One region of the Tessaracoccus flavus genome, then DNA from elsewhere that is predicted to be linked to it. Evidence: predicted binding sites of a transcription regulator. Region 1 holds the regulator's gene; each other region holds the start of a gene.
What was found. The regulator HrcA, encoded in region 1, represses chaperone genes, less so after heat shock. The targets are predictions, from matches to a motif close to TTGGCACTCGNNNNNNNCGAGTGCCAA.
Positions count from the first base shown of each region.

Region 2: the regulator HrcA is predicted to act here: its motif matches at 3,609-3,635, upstream of groES (co-chaperone GroES).
Region 3: the regulator HrcA is predicted to act here: its motif matches at 2,378-2,404, upstream of groL (chaperonin GroEL).

Region 1 is NZ_CP019605.1:1,095,923-1,103,193, forward strand. It holds gene RPIT_RS04910 (inositol monophosphatase family protein) at 1-419, shown strand, start outside; gene RPIT_RS04915 (MBL fold metallo-hydrolase) at 439-1,227, opposite strand; gene hrcA (heat-inducible transcriptional repressor HrcA) at 1,298-2,302, shown strand; gene dnaJ (molecular chaperone DnaJ) at 2,319-3,476, shown strand; gene RPIT_RS04930 (16S rRNA (uracil(1498)-N(3))-methyltransferase) at 3,464-4,201, shown strand; gene tgt (tRNA guanosine(34) transglycosylase Tgt) at 4,201-5,427, shown strand; gene RPIT_RS04940 (queuosine precursor transporter) at 5,567-6,265, opposite strand; gene RPIT_RS04945 (DUF5709 domain-containing protein) at 6,351-6,782, shown strand; gene RPIT_RS04950 (PhoH family protein) at 6,910-7,271, shown strand, end outside.
Region 2 is NZ_CP019605.1:2,135,099-2,142,369, forward strand. It holds gene RPIT_RS09865 (nSTAND1 domain-containing NTPase) at 1-1,429, opposite strand, end outside; gene groL (chaperonin GroEL) at 1,544-3,124, opposite strand; gene groES (co-chaperone GroES) at 3,178-3,474, opposite strand; gene bioB (biotin synthase BioB) at 3,716-4,771, shown strand; gene RPIT_RS15990 (sugar O-acetyltransferase) at 4,761-5,357, opposite strand; gene RPIT_RS15955 (hypothetical protein) at 5,450-5,575, shown strand; gene RPIT_RS09890 (M23 family metallopeptidase) at 5,589-6,212, shown strand; gene RPIT_RS15780 (5-oxoprolinase subunit B/C family protein) at 6,226-7,271, opposite strand, start outside.
Region 3 is NZ_CP019605.1:2,390,751-2,398,021, reverse strand. It holds gene RPIT_RS11130 (class I SAM-dependent methyltransferase) at 1-79, opposite strand, end outside; tRNA gene RPIT_RS11125 (tRNA-Thr) at 128-203, opposite strand; gene manA (mannose-6-phosphate isomerase, class I) at 255-1,436, opposite strand; gene RPIT_RS11115 (DUF3263 domain-containing protein) at 1,557-1,832, shown strand; gene RPIT_RS11110 (hypothetical protein) at 1,840-2,289, opposite strand; gene groL (chaperonin GroEL) at 2,522-4,153, shown strand; gene guaA (glutamine-hydrolyzing GMP synthase) at 4,311-5,291, shown strand; gene RPIT_RS11095 (GNAT family N-acetyltransferase) at 5,321-5,848, opposite strand; gene RPIT_RS11090 (copper homeostasis protein CutC) at 5,913-6,623, shown strand; gene RPIT_RS11085 (NUDIX hydrolase) at 6,601-7,119, shown strand; gene RPIT_RS15055 (hypothetical protein) at 7,135-7,271, opposite strand, start outside.

The DNA of each region.
Region 1 (7,271 bases):
GGTGGATCTGGCAGCCCGAGTTCGACCGCGGCTACGCCGTCGAGCGCGGCAACGGGGTGGAGCTGAACGGCAGCCCCATCGAGCGGCCACGCCACAACAGGCCTCCGCTCGGTGCCGCCGGCCGGAAGAAGCTAGTCGGCTTCGACGCGGACGGCCAGCTGAGCCCTGCCGTTCGCACCCAGTTCGCGTGCGCATTCGACTACCCCTCGATCCTGCATGGGGACACCGACTTCGTCTTCTACACCTCACTCAACCCCTGGGACCACCTGGCCGGGAGCCTCATGGTCGTGGAGCAGGGAGGCGTCAGCCGCACACTCGACGGTATGGCCTACAACTTGCTCAACCGGTCCAGGGGGCTGCTCGTTGCCAACGACACGCTGAGCTGGATGGCCGCGCAGCAGTATTGGCCCACGCACTGACCAGCCTCAGCAGCAGCGGTCAGGTGCCGCTCCTGGGGGCGAGCGCACTGATCGGAAGTTGACGCTTGGGTGTGATGCCCCGCGCAGCGAGTTCGTCGTAGGCCTTCGGCAGGGCGGTCGCCAATGTCTCCGCCCCGAAGGGCCACTCGGTGGCTGAGGCGGCATCCTCCACGCTGACGCCCTGCTGGATCAGCATCTCGGTCTGCGAGTAGAGCATCGCGATCTCGGCGCGCTGGACGAAGGCGACATCGCGGTCCATTGCCGCACCGTGCCCGGGGACGAACAAGGTCCGGTCGTTGGTGGCCCCGAGGACGCCGTCGAGGACCGTGGGCCAGTTCGACAAGGAACTGCTCTCATCCACCTGCGGATCCGCGCCCTCCTCGAGGAGGTCGCCGGCGAAAACAACGTTCTCGCCTGGAACGAAGACGACGACGTCTGAACGCGTGTGGGCATCGCCGAAGTGCAGGAGTTCCACGCGCTGACCACCGAGGTCGACCGCCAGAGCCATGGAGAACCGTCTGGTGATGGCGTCCGAGTCGAGGTGCTCGTGCGCGATTGCCTCCAGTCCGGGCATTCCGGCCAGCCCGCCGACGTGGTCGTCGTGATGGTGCGTCAGCGCGACACGAGTGACCGGGACCCCTGCCACGGCGCCTGCGGACTCGAGGATGGCGGCCCCCTGCGCGGCGTCGTTGCCCGAGTCGATGAGCATCGCCTCGTTCTCGCCGACGATGAGGCCGACGTTGACTCGATGCGGTTCGACGGCGGCGACCAGCACGCGGGCGGTCACGGGGGTCCAGTTGAGCGTCATGGCGTCCAGCTTAGAGGGCGGTACACTGGCACTCGGTTCACGCGAGTGCCAGCTAGACCCGGGAGGTGACATGCTCGACGACCGAAAACTCGAAGTCCTCAAAGCCATCGTCACTGACTACGTCTCCAGTCGTGAGCCGGTGGGGTCCAAGGCGCTCGTCGAGAGACACAAGCTCGACGTGTCCGCGGCCACCGTGCGCAACGACATGGCGGCGCTGGAGGAGGAGGGCTACATCATGCAGCCCCACACCAGCGCCGGACGCATCCCCACCGATAAGGGCTATCGGCTCTTCGTCGACCGCCTGGCCCAGATCAAGCCGCTCTCATCGGCGGAACGCACGGCGATCACGTCGTTCATGAACGGCACCGCCGACGTGGACGATCTCGTCACGAGAACCGTGCGGCTCCTCGCGCAGCTGACCCGTCAGGTCGCCATCGTTCAGTACCCGGTGGCCCAGCGCTCCACCATCCGCCACGTCGAGTTCATCCTGCTGACGCCCGACCGCGTGCTCGTAATCGTGGTCCAGTCCTCCGGGCGGGTGGACCAGGCCACACTCGAGGTGCCGGTCACCGACGAATCAGAACTCCACGCTCTCCGCTCGAAGGTACTCGCGGCCGTCATCGGGAAGACTCCCGCCGACGCCGCCTCCGCACTCGCGTCCCTCCTGGAGGGCGTCGCGCCGGACGCCAGGAGTTTCGCTGGGCCGGTGGTCGCCGGACTTCTCGAGGCGATCGCCGCCGAACCCGCCGCTCATGTGTTGGTGGCGGGCGTGCCGAACCTGGCCTCCGGGCCGTTCTTCGAGGCGAACCTGAGGCCGCTGCTCGAGGCGCTCGAGGAGCAGGTGGTCCTCATGCGGCTCTTGGGCGAGGCCGCCGGAGACGACGTCACGGTCCGGATCGGTCAGGAGAACACAGACGAGCCGTTCCAGGCCACGAGCCTGATCGCCTCGGGCTACGGCGCGGACTTCAGCGCCAGCCTGGGCGTGCTCGGCCCCACCCGGATGGACTATCCGTCCACCATCGCGGCCGTACGAGCCGTCGCCCGTTACGTAAGCAGATTCCTAACTGTTGGTTGACCCACGTAAGAGAGATATGAGCAAGGACTACTACGCCATCCTTGGCGTCGATCGCGACGCGACCCCCGAAGCCATCAAGAAGGCCTACCGGAGGCGTGCCATGAAGGTGCACCCCGACGTCGCGCAGGACGACGACGCGGCCGACCAGTTCAAGGAGCTGGGCGAGGCCTACGAGGTGCTGAGCGACCCCAACAAGAGGGCGATCTTCGACCGCGGTGGCGATCCCCACCAGGGTGCCGGGTTCTCGGGCTTCGGCGGCGGGTTCGCCGGCGGCTTCGACTTCACGAACCTCGTCGACGCCATGTTCGGGGCGGCGGGTTCCCGCGGTCCCCGCTCGCGGGTGCGCCAGGGCCAGGACGCGCTCGTCAGGATCAACCTCGCGCTGCACGAGGCGGTGTTCGGCACGACCAAGCCAGTCAAGGTCGATACGGCGGTCGTGTGCCCCAAGTGCATGGGCCAGGGCGGCGAACCCGGCTCCGAGCCTGTGACCTGCTCGACCTGCGATGGCGCCGGCGAGGTGTCCCAGATCCAGCGGAGCTTCCTGGGCGACATCCGAACCTCGCAGGCCTGCCCCACCTGCCGCGGATACGGAACCATCATCCCGCGTCCGTGCGGCGAGTGCTCCGGCGAGGGCCGGGTGCGGGCCTCCCGCACGCTTCAGGTGCGCATCCCTGCCGGTGTCTCGACCGGCATCCGGATCCATCTGGAGAGCCAGGGGGAGGTCGGCCCGGGCGGCGGTCCCGCCGGCGATCTCTACGTCGAACTCAACGTGTTGGCACACGAGACGTTCAGGCGCGAGGGCGACAATCTCGAAGTGGTCGTGAAGCTGCCCATGACGGCTGCCGCCCTCGGCACCACGATCGACGTCGCCACGCTGGAGAGCGAGTGGGACAAGTCAGACGTCGAGGACCGCAAGGTCGCCGTCGAGGTGCCGGCGGGGACCCAGTCGGGCACGCGCATCGCGCTCAAGGGCCGAGGGGTTCCACGGCTGCGCGGCGGCGGTCGGGGCGACTTGGGCGTGACGCTCCTGGTCCAAACCCCGACCAAGCTGGACGACCGGCAGCGGGAGCTGCTCCGGCAGTTGGCGGAGGAGCGCGACGAATCCGCCCCGGAGGCGGTTGCCGCCAAGGGCGGCAGGGGAGTGTTCGGCAAGCTCAGCGAATGGTTCTCGTGACCGATCCGCTGTTCTTCGCCTCCTTCGGCGATGACGTGGCGGCCGGCCTCCGGCTGACCGTCTCGGGGGAAGAGGCGCACCACGCCGCGGTCAAACGCGTAGCGCCCGGCGAGCGGGTCCTGCTCGCCAACGGCGAAGGGCTCGGAGTGCGCGCCGTGGTGGTGGACGTCGGGCGACGCGAACTCGAGGTGGAGGTCGTCGAGGTGCTCCGGGCCTCATCCCCGCCGCTCGTCTGGGGAGTGGCTCAGGCGCTGGCGAAGGGCGATCGGAGCGAGATCGCCGTTCAGATGGCCACAGAACTCGGTGCGAGACGGATCCTCGCCTGGCAGGCATCCCGCTCGATCGTGCGCTGGCAGGGGGACCGAGGGGACAAGGCGCTGGAAAAGTGGCGCGCCACGGCTCGGGAAGCTGTGAAGCAGTCGCGTCGACTGTGGACGCCGGAGGTACTCGCCGCGTCGACGGCCGATGTCGCGGAGGCGATCCGCGACGCCGACGTCGCCCTGGTGCTGCATGAGGACGCCGATCTACACATCGCGGAGGTTGAACTCGCTGCCGCAGGGACGGGGCTGCTGGTCGTTGGCCCCGAGGGAGGCATCTCGCCGGACGAACTGACCCGCTTCGCCGAGGCGGGCGCGCTCGCCGTGCGGATCAGCGACGGCGTGCTGCGCACCTCCACCGCCGCCGCGGTCGCCCTCGGGCAGCTCGACGTCGTGGCGAGACGCTGATGACCGCGGCGTTCTCCTTCGACGTCACCCACCGGCTCGACGGCGCCCCCGGCCGCGCCGGCGTCATCCACACGCCGCACGGCCGGATCGAGACCCCGGCCTTCATCGTCGTCGGCACCAAGGCCACGGTCAAAGCCGTGCTGCCCGAGGCCGTAGCGGAGCTGGGTGGGCAGGCAGTCCTCGCCAACGCCTACCACCTCTATCTCCAGCCCGGCGCGGACCTCGTCGACGAGGCGGGCGGTCTCGGGGCCTTCATGAACTGGCCGGGGCCAACCTTCACCGACTCCGGCGGCTTCCAGGTGATGAGCCTCGGCGCCGGCTTCAAGAAGGTCCTGGCCATGGACACCGCCGGGCTGCAGGACGACGATGTGATCGCCGAGGGCAAGACCCGCATGGCCCACGTCGACGACGACGGGGTGACGTTCAAGTCTCACCTGGACGGCACCCGGCACCGGTTCACCCCGGAGGTGTCGATGCGGATCCAGCATCAACTGGGCGCCGACGTCATGTTCGCCTTCGACGAGCTGACCACGCTCATGAACACCCGCGGCTATCAGGAGCAGTCGGTCGAGCGGACGCACCGCTGGGCGGAGCGGTGCCTCGCGGAACACCGTCGGCTGACCGACGAGCGGGCAGGCAAGCCCTACCAGGCGCTGTTCGGCGTCATCCAGGGTGCGCAGTACGAGGATCTCCGCCGGCGGGCGGCCCGGGGGCTCGCCGAGCTCGAGGTCGACGGCCAGAGCTTCGACGGGTTCGGCCTCGGCGGTGCGCTGGAGAAAGAGAATCTGGGCGAGATCATCGGCTGGATGGTCGAGGAGCTCCCCGAGTCGAAACCGCGACACCTTCTCGGCATCTCAGAGCCCGACGACTTCTTCGCGGCCATCGAGATGGGCGCGGACACCTTCGACTGCGTCAACCCCTCCCGCGTCGCCCGAAACGCCGCGATCTACACCGCCGACGGCCGCTACAACGTCAACACGGCCCGTCACAAGCGCAGCTTCATCCCGCTGGAGGAGGGCTGCGACTGCTACACGTGCACCCACTACACCCGCGCCTACATCCACCACCTGTTCAAGGCCAAGGAGATGCTGAGCTCCACCCTAGCCACCATCCATAACGAGCGCTTCACCGTGCGGCTGGTCGACAACATCCGCGCCGCGCTTCGCGAGGGCCGCTTCTACGAGTACCGTGACGAGTTCCTAGGCCGCTTCTACGCCCGGACCTGACGCGACAGCGCCGCCACTTGGGCGCTCGCAGGTGGTGAAGTTGAGCAAATGAGATGGGTCAACGATGCGACACGCCGGTGTAACGTCGGTTTGATTCGTTCAGCCGTCTCATTTGCTCAACTCCCGCGGCCGACCCGGCTCAGCCCGCGGAGTAGCTGGGCTCGCGGCGTTTGACGGCGGCGATCACGCGGTAGGTGACGGGGAGGAACGCCGCCTCGACGAGGACCTTGTAGACGTAGCCGACGATGATGTAGTTGACCAGCGTGCCTCCCGTGATGATGCCGGCGAACGCGATGATGCAGAACAAGATGGTGTCCGCCGCCTCCCCGACGAGCGTGGACCCCATTAACCGCGCCCAGAGCGAGCCTTCGCTCGAGCGCTGTTTGAGCTTCACAAGGACCCATGCGTTGAGGAACTGCCCGGCGAGATACCCCGCGAGACTGGCCACCACGATGCGGGGCACGAATCCAAGGACGGCGTCGAAGGCGTCCTGGTTCGGCCAGTCGGCCGCGGGCGGTGCAGCGCCGACAAGGAGGAAGGTCACTGAGGCCAGGATCGACACCGCGAACCCCAGCAGGATCGCCCGTCGGGCACCGGTCAGCCCGTACACCTCGGCCAAGACATCACCCAGGATGTAGGTCAGCGGGAACAGGAATGCGCCGCCGTCGGTGATGATCGGGAGGACGGGGAAGCCCAGCACCTCAACGTCGGGGCCGAACTGGATGAGCTTGACCGCTGCCACGTTGGAGATGAGAAGCAGGGCACAGAACAACGCCACCACGATGTCGAAGACACCGCGTGGGCGGGAGGCGAACGAGGGGGTCGGGGTCGCTGGCACCGGGGCAGTCTACGCGGGGCGGGTGATTGGGGCGAGACCAGCGCGTTCGCCCCCCTGCCGGGTCAGACGGTGGCAAGATTTGGTTATGGACGACATCACTGGCGAGACACTCCCCGACGAGTCCGAGCAGCTGGACCAGTTGCAGCCGGGCGACTCGTTGATCGATCGCGGCGTCGACGACGTCCTGGATGAGGGCTACATCGCACCCGATCAATGGTCGCCGGCTCAGGGGTTCGGGAACACCCCTGCGGAGATGCGCCAGGGCGAGACGCTTGAGATGCGGATGAAGCAGGAGACCCCGGAGAAGGTCGAGGATCCCCAGGACTGGAACCCCAGCAAGGAGTCACGCCAGGTCGGCGCCGTGCGGGCCGGACGGCTCATGGCCGTGCAGGGAGCGGACGGCGAGCAGCACACGCTCGGCATCGACGTCGGTTACGGCGGGGGTGCCGCGAGCGCGGAGGAAGCGGCGATGCACGTGATCTCCGACGATGAGGACGACGACTTCCTCGAGGATTGACGCCTACACTGGTCCGTGGCGGACATCCCCCGCACTCACGTTCACCTGACAAGGACCTGCCCTGAAGAACAACACGTTGGATCAGCAGCACGCGACCCGCATCGTCTCGGTCCCGTCGTCGATCGACATGGTCAATATCCTCGGCCCCCGCGACGACTACCTGCGCATCCTGGAAGACCAACTCGACGCCGACCTCCACGTGCGGGGCGGCCAGATCACAGTCTCGGGGCCGTCGCGGGAAGTGTCGAAGGCGGCGGAGGTGCTCATCGAACTCATCACGATCGTGCGTACCGGCCAGGGGCTGACCGGCGAGACGGTGGAGCGGGTCATCCAGATGGCCGACGACCCCAGCACGAGCGCCTCGGAGATCCTCACCCAGAACATCGTGTCGGCCCGCGGCAAGACCGTGCGCCCGAAGACCCTCAACCAGAAGCGCTACGTCGACGCCATCGACCGGCACACCGTCGTCTTCGGTATCGGTCCCGCCGG
Region 2 (7,271 bases), 1.0 Mb from region 1:
CCGCGGCGCGCTCGCCCTCCTTGGCCCGGCTGGCGTCGAGGAAGTCCTGCTCCAGGTGGTTGAGTGCCATGCCGTGCGCGGCCGGTTCGAGCGCGGCCACGGGGACCAGGGTGTCGGGGTCCCGACCCGACTCCTCCCAGACCTCGGCCGCCTTGCTGAGCCGGCGTCTGAGCAACAGCGCGTCCCGGGCCTCCTCGGCCCAGGAGCGCAGCCGACCCCATTGGCGAAGCAGTGCTGAGTGGCTGACGACCAGGGACGAGCCCGTGATGCTCAACAGGCGCGCGGACAGGAAGCGGTCGACGAACGCCAGGTCCTCCTCCGCGATCGCCGACATGTCGATGGACCTGCGTTCGAATCCGTCGGCGCTGACCTGGACGAGGGAGAGCAGCAGTGCGCGGATGCGCTCCTGCTCCTCGGCTGACGAATCCGCGAACACTTCTTCCGCGAGGTGCTCAAGGCCGCCCCAGAGCCCCCCGGTCTCCACGTAATCCTCCACAGTGACGCTCTGCCCCGAGGCGTGGTCCCACGCACGGAAGAGCGCATTGGAGAGCAGGGGCAGCACCGACGCCGGCGGCGGCCCATAGCGCCGGAGGTCCTGCTGGAGCAGCGCCACGAGGGCCTCGTCCACGGGGCGTCCGCTGCGTTGGGCCGGGAGGCGGATGATCTGGGCAAACTCCTGCTCGGTCAAGGGGCCGAGCAGTACCGGGGCGGACAGGGCGGCCTGGAGCCGCCGATCGCTGAGGGCGTGTCCGTACGCGTCTGCAACCATGCCGATCACCGTCGTCACGTTGGCCGGTAACGCATCGAGGGCCGCGAGCACCCCCTCCCGGTGCGCTTCGTCCGCGTTGCGCAGGACTTCGAAGTGGTCGACGATCAGGAGGGTCGGGGTGTCCCCCGGTACCCATTCGGTCACCTGCTGGGCGCTGAGCGTGACACAGGCGAACTCCGCGAGGCGACCGCCGCCCCGGCATTCGATCCCCACCAGGCCCGCGTTGAGCAGGGAGGTCTTCCCGGCTCCGGACAGGCCGACGACCGCCACAATCCTCGCCCCTCCGGCGGTCTGGACGGCCCGCACCTTGTCCACCAGGTCATCCAAGGCCCGCTCCCGGCCGAAATAGCGCTCAGCATCGTCGGCGGCGTACGGCTGGATGCCCTGATAGGGGTTGGTGCCCACCAACCCGCCTCCACGAAGCCCGTCCAGCACCCTGAGCCAGGCGTCCGACTCGTCACCGAGCCCCAGCTCGTGAAGGAGCACCACGAACTGATCCTGAAGCGCCAGCGTCGGCAGGTGGCGGCCGTCGAACCACCCCTGCAGCGTTGAGGGAGGAAGGCCGACTCGGCGCGCGGCCGCACGCAGCGACAGTCCATGGCGCACCCGCGCCTCACGCAGCGCTGAGGCGAAACCCTGTCGCGTGGAAGGAGCCGTCACAGCGCAACGGTAGCAACCGCCCGACTCGCCGCCGGAACCGGGCGCGGTTGCCCCTCACAGACAAAGAGCCCCACCCGGATGGTCCGGGCGGGGCTCTTCAGCTCAACTGACGGGTCAGTCCTCTTCGGGCTTGTCGACCACGAGCGTCTCGGTGGTCAGCAGCAGCGAAGCGATCGACGCGGCGTTCGCGAGCGCAGAGCGGGTCACCTTGACGGGGTCGATGACGCCGTTCTCGACGAGGTTCTGGTACTCGCCGATCTTCGCGTTGTAGCCGTGACCGACCTCGAGCTCCGCGACCTTGGCCGTGATGACGTAGCCCGCCTCACCGCCATTCTCAGCGATCCAGCGCAGCGGCTCGGCCAGCGCCTTCGCAACGACGGAGACACCCGCCTTCTCGTCGCCCTGGAAACCGAGGCCGTCCTTCAGGACTGCACCGGCGTGGATGAGGGCGGAACCGCCTCCTGCGACGATGCCTTCCTCGATCGCCGCACGGGTCGCCGAGACGGCGTCCTCGATGCGGTGCTTCTTCTCCTTCAGCTCCACCTCGGTGGCGGCGCCGACCTTGATCACGCAGACGCCGCCGGCGAGCTTGGCGACTCGCTCCTGCAGCTTCTCACGGTCCCAGTCGGAATCGGTGCGCTCGATCTCGGCACGCAGCTGCGCGACGCGACCGGCCACCTCGGAGTGCTCCCCGTGGCCGTCGACGATCGTGGTGTTGTCCTTCGTGACGACGATGCGCCGGGCGCGGCCGAGCACCTCGAGACCGACCTGGTCGAGCTTGAGGCCCACCTCGGGGGCGACAACCTGGCCGCCGGTGAGGATGGCGATGTCCTCGAGCATGGCCTTGCGGCGATCGCCGAAGGCGGGAGCCTTGACAGCCACCGACGTGAAGGTGCCACGGATCTTGTTGACCACGAGCGTGGACAGAGCCTCTCCGTCGACGTCCTCGGCCACGATGAACAAGGTGCCCTTGGCGGCGATGACCTTCTCCAGCAGCGGGAGCAGATCGTTCATCGAGGAGATCTTGCCGCTGTGGATCAGGATGTACGGATCCTCAAGCACGGCCTCCATGCGATCGGCGTCGGTCACGAAGTACGGCGAGAGGTAGCCCTTGTCGAACTGCATGCCCTCGGTGAACTCGAGGTCGGTGCCGAACGTGTTGGACTCGTCAACCGTGATGACCCCGTCCTTGCCGACCTTGTCGAAGGCCTCGGCGATCAGGGCGCCGATCTGCTCGTCGCGCGACGAGATGGTGGCGACCGACGCCATGTCGGCGGTGGTGTCAACGGGCCGGGCGTTCTCACGCAGGCGCTCGACGACAGCCTCCACGGCCTTGTCGATGCCGCGCTTGAGCCCGACGGGGTTGGCGCCTGCGGCGACAGCCCGAAGGCCCTGGTGGACCATGGCCTGTGCCAGGACGGTGGCGGTGGTGGTGCCGTCGCCGGCGACATCGTTGGTCTTGGTGGCGACTTCCTTGGCGAGCTGGGCTCCCAGATCCTCGTAGGGATCGTCGAGCTCGACCTCCTTGGCGACGGTGACGCCGTCGTTGGTGATGGTCGGGGCTCCCCACTTCTTGTCGAGAACGACGTAGCGGCCCTTGGGGCCCAGCGTCACCTTGACGGTGTTGGCGAGGGCGTCGACACCACGCTCGAGCGCGCGGCGGGCCTCCTCGTCGAAAGCGAGAATCTTCGGCATGTGATTCCTAATTCTTCTTCAGTCGGGGGCGGCGGGTGGCCGACCCCCGTCGATTACTTGGAGACTACGGCGAGGATGTCGCGGGCGTTCAGGAGCAGGTACTCCTGGCCGTCGTACTTGACCTCGGTGCCGCCGTACTTGGAGAAGATGACGACGTCGCCCTCGGCAACGTCGAGGGGAACGCGGTTGCCCTTGTCATCGATGCGGCCGGGGCCGGTGGCGATGACCTTGCCCTCCTGGGGCTTCTCCTTCGCGGTGTCCGGGATGTAGATGCCCGACGCCGTCTGGGTGGTGGCCTCGAGGGGCTGGATGAGGATGCGGTCCTCGAGCGGCTTGATCGTGGTTGCCACGTTCAACACCTTTCTTGTCTTATCCGGCAGAGCCGGCGGATCTCGTCTGGTTCAGGTGGCCGTGCGTCGTCGCGGGTGCCGCTCGGCCGTTAGCACCCGGGTTACCCGAGTGCTAACCCAAAGTTATACCCGAGCTAGCACTCAATCAAGCCGAGTGCCAAGACTGCCGACCACCCACCCGCAACGGATTTGAACACTGTTAAACTCCTGAACACTGTTCAAACCCATCCGAGGGAGCATCGTGGATCTCAACGCCCTGGCCAGCCGCGTCATCGACGGCGGCACCATCACCACGGACGAGGCGCTCGCCGTCCTCCGGCTGCCCGACGAGCTCACCTACGAGCTGGTCGCGGCCGCCGGACGGGTGCGCCGCCACTTCCACGGGGCGACGATGAAGGTGAACTACCTGGTCAACCTGAAGTCCGGCAAGTGCCCCGAGGACTGCTTCTACTGCTCGCAGCGCCTCGGCTCCGATGCCGAGATCCTGCGCTACACGTGGCTGACGCACGAGGACGCCCTGGAAGCGGCCAAGGCGGGGATCCGGGCCGGCGCAGGGCGCGTCTGCCTCGTCGCCTCCGGCCGCGGGCCCTCGAACCGCGACGTCGACCGAGTGGGCAGGATCATCGAGGACCTCAAGGAGGACAACCCCGGAGTCGAGGTGTGCGCCTGCCTCGGCATCCTCAAGGACGGCCAGGCCGAGCGGCTCGCCTCCGCCGGCGCCGACGCGTACAACCACAACCTCAACACCGCCGAGTCGCACTACGACAACATCTGCACCACCCACGACTACGACGACCGGAAGGACACCGTGCAGCACGCCCGGGAGCACGGGCTCTCGGCCTGCTCAGGCCTGATCGCGGGCATGGGCGAGAGCGACGAGCAGCTCGTCGAGGTGGCCTTTCAACTGAAGGAGATCGGCGCCGACTCGGTGCCCGTCAACTTCCTCATGCCGTTCGACGGCACCCCGCTCGAGGGGCATTCCGAACTGACCCCGCAGAAATGCCTGCGCATCCTGGCGATGATCCGCCTGGTCCACGGCTCGGCCGACGTGCGGGTCTCGGCCGGCCGCGAGCAGCACCTGCGCTCGTTGCAGCCGCTCTCCCTGGAGATCTGCAACTCCCTGTTCCTGGGTGACTACCTGACCTCCCAGGGCCAGGCAGGCGAGGAGGATCTGGAGATGCTGGCCGACGGCGGCTACACCGTCTGGGGTGCCGACGGGCAGCGCTCCCCCGGGGCCCCACCCAGGCCGGAGATTCGCCGTCGGGGGGCGGGCACCAGGGTGGCTGCTAACGCTTAGCGTCGCCCTCCGTCACGCTACGGATCACGCGGGCGGGGTTGCCGACGGCGATCGAATCGGCCGGGATGTCGGAGGTGACGACCGCGCCGGCCCCCACGATCGAGTTCTCGCCGATGGTGACCCCGGGCAGCACGATGACCCCGCCGCCGAGCCAGACGTTGTCCTGGAGGGTGATCGGCGAGGCCGATTCGAGCTTGTCTCGCCGCGGCTGGGGCTCGATCGGGTGCCAGGCGGTCAGCAGTTGGACGTTGGGGCCGATGAGGCAGTCCCTGCCGATGGTGATGGGGGCCACATCCAGCGCGGTCAGGTTGAAGTTGATCTGGGTGCCGTCGCCGATGTGGATGAACTCGCCGTAGTCGACGTACAGCGGAGGCCGGACCCAGACGTCGCGGCCCATGCTTCCCAGCAGTTCGGCGAGGATCTCTCCGGCATCCTCGCGGCCCTTCACGTAGGCTCGGTGATACTCGTCGCTCAGCCTCGTGGCCCTCGTGGAGCGCTCCGCCATCGTGGGGTCGTCGGCGATGTAGAGATCGCCGACGAGGAGCCTCTGCCAGTTCGAGCGTGGGTCATCGGTGAAGTAGTCCATCCACCCAACCTACGTGGCGATCCGCCCGCAGCCGGCACCGGTCGCCCTTGCGCGCCCCACTCCCATTCCTTACCTTTGAGTGAGGGGGAGCTATGAGCAGCGGCACCATGACGGGCAAGGGCCAGATCACCGGTCCCACAGAGGTGCGCGCGCCCGGACGTCGACGGCGACGAGCGGGCCGCCGGGCAGAGCTTCCCCGACGTCGCCGGCTGGGCTGAGCAGGCCGTGGCGATGGACCTGCGCTACCCCTTCACCGGCCGCTGGCTCGTACAGAACAGCCCCGCGGACCGGGTGCCCAGCCACGGGACGACCGCCTTCGCCACGTCCTACGCGATCGATTTCGTGCCGGTCGACGACAGGGGGCGGACGGCGCCGTTCGGACTCCGGTCGCTGCTGCGCCCGCAGGCCCCGGACGCCTTTCCGGGCTTCCGGCGAGCGATCCTGGCCCCGGTCGACGGGGTCGTTGTCGCGGCCCACGGCGCCGAGCTCGACCACGCCGCATACCGTGGTCTGTCCTCCGTCGGGTATGCCGTGACCCAGGGTCGGAGGGTCGCCGAGGGCTGGCTCGCGCTGGCCGGCAACCACGTGCTGATCCGCTGCGCCACAGGCGATGTGGTGGCGCTGTGCCACCTGCAGCAGGGCTCGGTCAGCGTCCGCGTCGATCAGCCCGTGCGCGCCGGTGACCCAGTGGGTCGGTGCGGCAACTCGGGCAACAGCACCGAGCCGCACGTGCACGTGCAGGCGATCGACCGGCTGGACGTGGGCGCCGCCCTGCCGGTGCCGATCACGTTCGATGGCGGGCTGCCCAGGGGCGGGGAGATCGTGGTCGCCCACCTGGGCAATCGAACCGGGTGACCGGATGGGCGCGTCAGCGGCCAGGGTGGGAGCTGACCCGGTCACCCCGCTGGCTGAGGTGGACGGCGGCGCCGGGGCGGAGTTGGGCGGCGCGGTCGGCCGACGCCGGGGTCAGGACTGCGGCCACCGGGTAGCCGCCGGTCAACGGATGGTCGGCGAGGAAGATCACCGGCTGTCCCGACGGGGGCACCTGGACGGAGCCCCGCACCACAGGTTCGCTGGGCAGTTCGCCGCCGATGAGCCGTGCGAGCGGGTCCCCCTCGAGCCGCGCTCCCACCCGGTCGACAGCGGAGCTGACCCGCCACGTGGTGCCGTCGAGGGGCGCGACCCAGTCTGCGCGCGGGCCGGGTGTGAACTCCAGCTCCACGACGTCGGGCACAGGGGGCTGCGGGGCCCAATCCGTGGGTGGGATCCAGCCGGGCGCGGCCTCCCCGATCGGCACCATGCTTCCCGCCGTCAGGGGCTCGGGGCCGAGCGCGGCCAGGGTGTCGCGCGAGCGGGAACCCAGCACCGCGGGCACCGTCACTCCCCCACGGATCGAGAGATAGGTGCGTAGGCCCTGTGATGGGGCGCCGAGCGACAGCGTCTCGCCGTCGCCGAGGTGGAAGACCGTAGCCATCGAGACGGCCCGTCCGCCCGCGACCGCGGCCAGGTCTGCGCCCGTCAGCGCCAGGGTGAGGGATCCTTCCGCCACGAACTCCGCCGAGCCCATCGCGACCTCGAGGCCGGCCTCACCCCGGGGGTTGCCGACCAGGCGGGCGCCGAGCTCGTAGGCGCCGCGATCGGCCGCCCCGGAGCGGCCGACGCCGATGGCGGCGTAGCCGACGCGCCCGCCGTCGACGACGAGCACCGGCAGCCGGGCAGAGGTGAGCGTGAGGGCGCGGGGGCCCCTCGATACGCTCGCTCGTTCCTCGCTCGCTACTCGGGGAGACGTGGAAGAAACGCCCGCACGTTCCCCGCTCGCTACTCGGGGAGACGTAGAAGAAACGCCCGCACGTTCCCCGCTCGCTACTCGGGGAGACGTGGAAGAAACGCCCGCACGTTCCCCGCTCGCTACTC
Region 3 (7,271 bases), 1.3 Mb from region 1:
TGAACCGCTGGATGTAGCGGGCGGAGTGGCTGGGGTCGGCCGCGATGATGCGTGTCCACTTGCTGGGTTCGGGCGCCATGAAGGATTCCTGTCGGTTTGCGCACCCCCGCGCCGGAGACGGGGGCAGTGGAGCCTCCTGAGGGAGTCGAACCCTCGACCACTCGCTTACAAGGCGAGCGCTCTGGCCGCTGAGCTAAGGAGGCAGCCCGGCTATTGTGCCAATCAATCGCTCAGAACGAAAAGTCCACGGCCCGTCATGCGCCGGAGGCGGCGACGAAGAGCTGTCCCTGGCCCGTGAGGGCCACGTGCTCATCGGCGCACAGGAAGGCGGCGTCACCGCAGCCCAGGCGCCGGATCCCGTCGTCGCCCTCCAGGTGGAACTCCCCGTCGGTGACCAGCGCGATGCGCGCCGAGTCGGACCGCGGCAGGTTGAGGGTGTCGTCCGAGACCGGGGAGACGAGCCACAGCTCGAACTCCGGGAAGGGCGTTGGGTAGACGTAGATGCCGTCGGCACCCTCGGCGTTGAGGATGTGCGGCACGAGCGGGGTGAAGTCCACGACGTGCAGGAGGCCGTCGACGTCGATGTGCTTCTTGGTGAGCCCCCCGCGGATCACGTTGTCGGAGTTGGCCATGATCTCCACGCCCGTGCCGCGCAGGTAGGCGTGCATGACGCCGGCCTCCAGCGCCACGGCCTGCCCTGGTTCGAGCGAAATGCGGTTGAGGAGCAGTGCGGCGAGGATGCCCGGATCGCCGGGGAAGTGTTCGTCCAGTTCGACGGCGGTCCGGGCGAACTCGCCCAGTGCTCCCGGCGCCTGGAGGTGGTTGACGGCGGCGGCGAGCACCTCGTCGACGAGGTGGCGACGATCGTCCTCCAGGCTCAGGACGTCGAGGAAGACCTCCTGCAGGCCGAGGATGTCGGAGCGGTCGCGCAGCGGCCCGATGACAGACTGCAGCTCGTCCGCAACGCCCAAGCCCTCGAAGAGGCCCGCGGTCTCGACCGGATCGCGGAACCCGAGCAGGCCCTCGAACGGAGTGAGCGCGACGATCGCCTCGGGCTTGGGCCAGTCGTCCTTGAAGACGCGCGTGGGATCCGCTGGGTCGAGGCCGAGCAGCGACTCGCGGGCGTAGCCCACCTCGGCCTGTTCCCGTGAAGGATGGGCCTGCAAACTCAGCGGGCTGCCCGCCGACAGAAGCTTGAGCAGGAAGGGCAGCCTGGCGCCGAACGCCGCGTGCGTCGCCTCGCCGATCATCTCCGGGTGGCTGAGCAGGAAGTCCTCGAGCGAGGTGCCGTCCTCGAGGTGGGCAGGACCTCCCGGGTGCGTTCCGAGCCAGTACTCGGCCCACGGCTGGCCGTCCGGCTCGCGACGAAGAATCGCGGGGATCTCGTCGTGGCTTCCCCAGGCGAAGTGCTGGACGTGGCCGGTGAGTCGACGCATGGCTGCGATCAGTCCTTATCATCGAAGAGTTTGAGGGCGGAGTCGACTCTACCCCCCGCCGACGACACCCTTTCTAGGAGGGTAATGACACCCTTGTGATTTTCCCCTTAGACTGTCGGCATGTCTCAGGCCACGACCTTCGCCCACGGAGTCGAACTCTCGGCGCGCGACGCCGCCGTCCTGGACTTCGAGGACGGGTGGTACAAGTCGCCGGTGCCGAAGGAACAGGCCATCATGGAGCGGTTCCAGCTGACCTCGACGAAGTACTACCAGCTGCTCAACGCGCTGATCGACGCCCCCGAGGCACTCGAATACAAGCCCCTGCTGGTGAAGCGCCTGCGCCGCGAACGCTCGCGTCGACAGCAGCTCCGCTCGGCGCGCCGCCTGCACGCCTGATCCGGGGTCACCCCCTCAGCAGCCGTCTGATCCCCTCCCGGACCGGCCTCTTCTGACCCTCCCGATAGCCGCCTGCGGCCAGACCCGCCTGCACCTCGAAATGGTTGGCGGTGGCCCGGTCGCCGCTGCGCACCATGGACCACGCCATCGACGCCACGTAGAGCGGCACGAACGGAAGCCCAAGGCAGTAGGCCCATTGCCAGGCGTGCTCATCCTCATGCGCCATGAGCGTCGGGACGCGCGCCTCGGCTTCCTCCAGGGAACGGGTGGGGATGATCACGACGCTGCCGACCGTCACCGCACTCGCGCGCAGCAGGGGCAGACGGGCCCGGTCGACGATGACAAGGGACGATCGACGACGGAATCGACCCCGCGCCACCGCGCCCAGCACGAGGCCAAGGGGCGTGGACAGGTTGAGTACGTTGGCGATGTCCCTCAGGACGCGTGGGGTGTCCATGTTCTGTCCTCCTCGTCGGGGGGTCGGCCGCGGGGGCCCCGAGTATCAGAATCTTTGCACTCGTTTGGGGAGAGTGCTAATAATTGGGTTAGCACTCGGCTGGCCCGAGTGCTACCGAATCGCCGGTGAGGCCCCTGTGGTCGTCCGTCGCGGGCACCGCGATTCACAGCCAACTGAAGACATAAACCCCGGGGCGGCCACGCCCCATCGACGGGAGGACTCCCGAAACACCATGGCAAAGCTGATTGAATTCAACGAAGAGGCGCGTCGCGCTCTCGAGCGTGGCATGAACACGCTCGCCGACGCCGTCAAGGTGACGCTTGGTCCCAAGGGCCGCAACGTCGTCCTGGAGAAGAAGTGGGGAGCCCCCACCATTACCAACGACGGCGTCTCCATCGCCAAGGAGATCGAGCTCGAGGATCCCTACGAGCGCATCGGCGCCGAGCTCGTCAAGGAGGTCGCCAAGAAGACCGACGACGTCGCGGGCGACGGCACCACCACCGCCACGGTCATCGCCCAGGCGATGGTCCGCGAGGGTCTCCGCAACGTCACGGCCGGCGCGAACCCGATGGGCCTGAAGAAGGGCATCGAGACCGCTGTCACCGCGATCACCGAGAAGCTGGCCGAGATGGCCATCGACGTGGAGACCAAGGAGCAGATCGCTCAGACCGCCTCCATCTCCGCCGCCGATACCGGCGTCGGCGAGATCATCGCCGAGGCGATGGACAAGGTCGGCAAGGAGGGCGTCATCACGGTCGAGGAGTCGAACACGTTCGGCCTCGATCTCGAGCTCACCGAGGGCATGCGGTTCGACAAGGGTTACATCTCCCCGTACTTCGTCACGGACGCGGAGCGGATGGAAGCGACCCTCGACGACCCCTACATCCTGCTCGTCAACTCGAAGGTCTCCTCGCTCAAGGACCTCCTGCCCGTGCTCGAGAAGGTCATGCAGTCCGGCAAGCCGCTGCTGGTCATCGCCGAGGACGTCGAAGGTGAGGCCCTCGCCGGTCTCATCGTCAACAAGATCCGTGGCACCTTCAAGTCGATCGCCGTCAAGGCGCCCGGCTTCGGTGACCGTCGCAAGGCCATGCTGACCGACATCGCGATCCTCACCGGCGCTCAGGTCATCTCCGAAGAGGTCGGCCTCTCGCTCGACGCCGTGTCGCTCGACCTGCTCGGCCAGGCCCGGTCGGTCATGGTCACCAAGGACGAGACCACCATCATCGAGGGCGCCGGCGAGTCGGCTCAGATCGAAGGCCGCGTGGCCCAGATCCGTCGCGAGATCGAGAACTCCGACTCCGAGTACGACCGCGAGAAGCTCCAGGAGCGCCTCGCCAAGCTGGCCGGCGGCGTGGCCGTCATCAAGGTCGGCGCGGCCACCGAGGTCGAGCTCAAGGAGCGCAAGCACCGCATCGAGGACGCCGTCCGCAACGCGAAGGCGGCCGTCGAGGAGGGCATCGTCCCCGGCGGTGGCGTTGCGCTGCTGCAGGCGTCGAAGGCCGCAAAGGTCGACGGCCTGACCGGTGACGAGGCTGTCGGCGCGCAGATCGTGTTCACGGCTGCATCCGCCCCGCTCAAGCAGATCGCTGCGAACGCGGGTCTGGAGGGCGGCGTCGTCGCTGAAAAGGTTTCGCACCTGGCTGTCGGCGAAGGCCTCAACGCGGCCACCGGCGAGTACGTCAACATGGTCGAAGCCGGCATCATCGATCCGGCCAAGGTCACCCGTTCCGCGCTGCAGAACGCGGCGTCGATCGCGGCCCTGTTCCTCACCACCGAGGCCGTCATCGCGGACAAGCCCGAGAAGGCTCCCGCGATGCCCGGTGGCGACGACATGGGCGGCATGGGCGGCATGGGCGGCTTCTGAGCCACCGCTGCCACACTCGCCACACAGGGCGGTCCCGCTTCGGCGGGGCCGCCCTGTGCGCTGCGTGGGACGGGACGCGACCGTCGGTGAGAAGCGATAAGGCGACGCCGGCCGTCGGCACTAGGCTGGCGCGCATCGCTGAAGAAGGAGCACCCGCATGGAACGCGCACTGCTGGCCGAACGCACCGGCGCCGGATCGATCGCCGAGTACCTGGACGCGGTCGTCCAGCAGGTGCGCGATCAGGTGGGCGACCGCGCGGTGTTGTGCGCCCTGTCCGGCGGGGTCGACTCGAGCGTGTGCGCCGCCATCGTCCACAAGGCCGTCGGGGATCAACTGACCTGCATCTTCGTCGACCACGGCCTGATGCGCGCGGGCGAGCCGGAACTGGTGGCGGAGCTGTTCGGGCGGAACTTCGGCATGCGGTTGATCAGTGTCGACGCACGGGACCGGTTCCTTGGGAAGCTTGCTGGCGTCGACGATCCCGAGGCGAAGCGCAAGATCATCGGCGAGGAGTTCATCCGCGTCTTCGAGGAGGAGGCCGCCAGGCTGGGCGAGGTGGACTTCCTCGTGCAGGGCACCATCTACCCCGACATCATCGAGTCCGACTCCGCCAAGGGTGTGGTCAAGAGCCATCACAACGTGGGCGGGCTGCCCGAGGACATGGTGTTCGACCTTGTCGAGCCGGTGAAGTTCCTGTACAAGGACGAGGTCCGCGAGCTCGGTGAGGCGATCGGTCTACCCCGCGAACTCGTGTGGCGCCAGCCGTTCCCGGGCCCGGGGCTCGGGGTCCGGGTGGTCGGCGCGATCACTCCGGAGAAGGTCCGCATGGTGCGGGAGTCCGACCAGATCTTTCGCGACGAGATCGCCGCCGCGGGTCTGGACCAGAGCATCTGGCAGTACTTTACGGTGTGCCCCGGGTGCCGGTCGGTGGGCGTCACCGACGGCGTACGTACCTACGGCGAGGCGATCGTGCTGCGCGCGGTCCACAGCAACGACGCGATGAGCGCCGACGTGGCTGAGCTCTCGCCGGACCTGCTGCGTCGGGTCACGCTGCGGATCTGCGCGGAGGTCGAGGGCGTCAACCGCGTCATGTACGACACGACCCCGAAGCCTCCCGGCACCATCGAATGGGAATGAGGATTGCCCAACAGGTTGACGGGCGTGACTCAGGCGGAGCGGCGCACCATCCGGTGCATCGGCGCGCCGCCCCAGCTGGGGCCGGAGCGGAACGACTCATCGAGGGACACGAACCCCCGGCGAACGTAGAAGCGCTCCGCGCGCGCGTTGCCCGAGATCAGCCACAGGTAGAGGTCCTGCCCATCGTCGACGGCGCGGAACAGGTCGAGCGCCAGCCCCGTGCCCTGGAACTCGGGCGAAACGTAGAGACGCGCCAGCTCGCGATCGGCGGGCGAGGGGGTCAGCCCGTACTGCACCTCCCACTGCTGCGGTCCGTCGACGGCGGAGGCGAGCCCGACGATCTTCTCCCCGTCCTTCGCGACGGCGAACTTGGCCGTGCCCGGATCCGCGAACTGGCGGGCCAGGTCGGGCACCCACTCGTCGCGGTACTGCGACTGCACCTCTGCGAAGTCCGGCCGCACGATCCCCTGGTACGTGACGGTCTGCTGTTCGATGAGGAAGTCGAACCAGGCGCCTGCGTCGGCGGGTTCGGGCGCAGCGATGAGAGGCTTTTGCACCGATGCACTCTACCTTCCGGGGTTTCTCGCGGGAAAACCGCCGGCGGGCAGGCAAGATGGGCCCATGAGTCTGTTGGAGGTCATCGCGCTGCACGCCGCGGACGCGGAGCGGGCTGAAGCAGGCGGCGCCGACCGCATCGAGCTGCTGGGCACCATGGATGATGACGGGCTGTCGCCCGAACCGCGTCTCGTGGACAAGGTGCGCCGCGCCACCTCCATTCAGATCCGGCCGATGGTCCGACTGCGTCCCGGGTTCGGCACCGATGGGGGCGAGGTGACGAGGATGCAGGGTCTCATCGCCGCCTACCTCGACGCCGGAGCCGACGGCGTCGTGCTCGGATTCCTCAACGGACTCAACCGCATCGACAGCGAGGTGGTCTCCGAGCTGGTGGGTGACGGGGATTTCCCCTGGACGTTCCACCGGGCCATCGACCACTGCCTTGACGCGGACCGCGCGTGGAAGGCTGTGCGTGCTTTGCCGCGCGTGGATCAGGTACTGACGGCCGGCTCGGTGCGTGGAGTCGAGCACGGCCTCGACGATCTCCTGCGGCGGGCCCGGGCCGACGCGGACGTCGCACGGCTCATCATGGCGGGCGGGGGGCTGACGCCCGAACACGTCCCCTGGCTGGTGCGTGCAGGGGTCAGGTCTTTCCACATCGGCTCGCCGGCCAGGCCAGGTGGGTCCTTCAAGGCCTACGTCGACTCCGAGCTGGTGTCGAGCTGGCGCGATCTCATCGACGACGAGGCGGCCCATGCCCGACACGTTCACAGATGACCGACCTGTCCGCGAGCGTGATGCTGCGCGGGTGATCGTCGTCGCCGATCGCGAGGTGTTGCTGCAGGGTGACACAGACCCCGGCGTGCCCGGATCGCGTTTCTGGCAGACGCCGGGGGGAGGCGTCGATCCGGATGAGCTGAACCGAGCCGCTGCGGTCCGCGAGCTGGAGGAGGAGACGGGGCTGATCGTCGACCAGGACGACCTCGAGGGCCCCGTCGCGATCCGGCGGCTCATCCGGGGCTACTCCGACCGGATCCTGGTGCAGGACGAGACGTTCTACCTGCTGCGCACCGCGCGGTTCGACGCGGTCCCGGCTGGCCTCTCCGCGAGGGAAGAGGAGCGCCACGTCGACACCGACTGGCACCGCCTCGATGCCCTCCCCGAGAACACCTGGCCGGCGGAGTTGCCTCGGCTCGCGCTGTGGCGCGGGGAGGAGATGGTCGATCTCGGGGTCGTCGAGGAGTCGACGGTCCCGGTCAACCGGCCCCTGTGAGCAGTGCCTCTGCGGCTAGATCCGCCGGTTCGCCACGACGAGGAATCCGATCGCCACGGCCAGCGAAACCAGCTGGATAAGCAGCGAGCTGCCGCCGAGGGTGTCCGTGAGCAGCTGAACGACGGTGAAGGCGAGCCCGGCGCCGAGCGCCC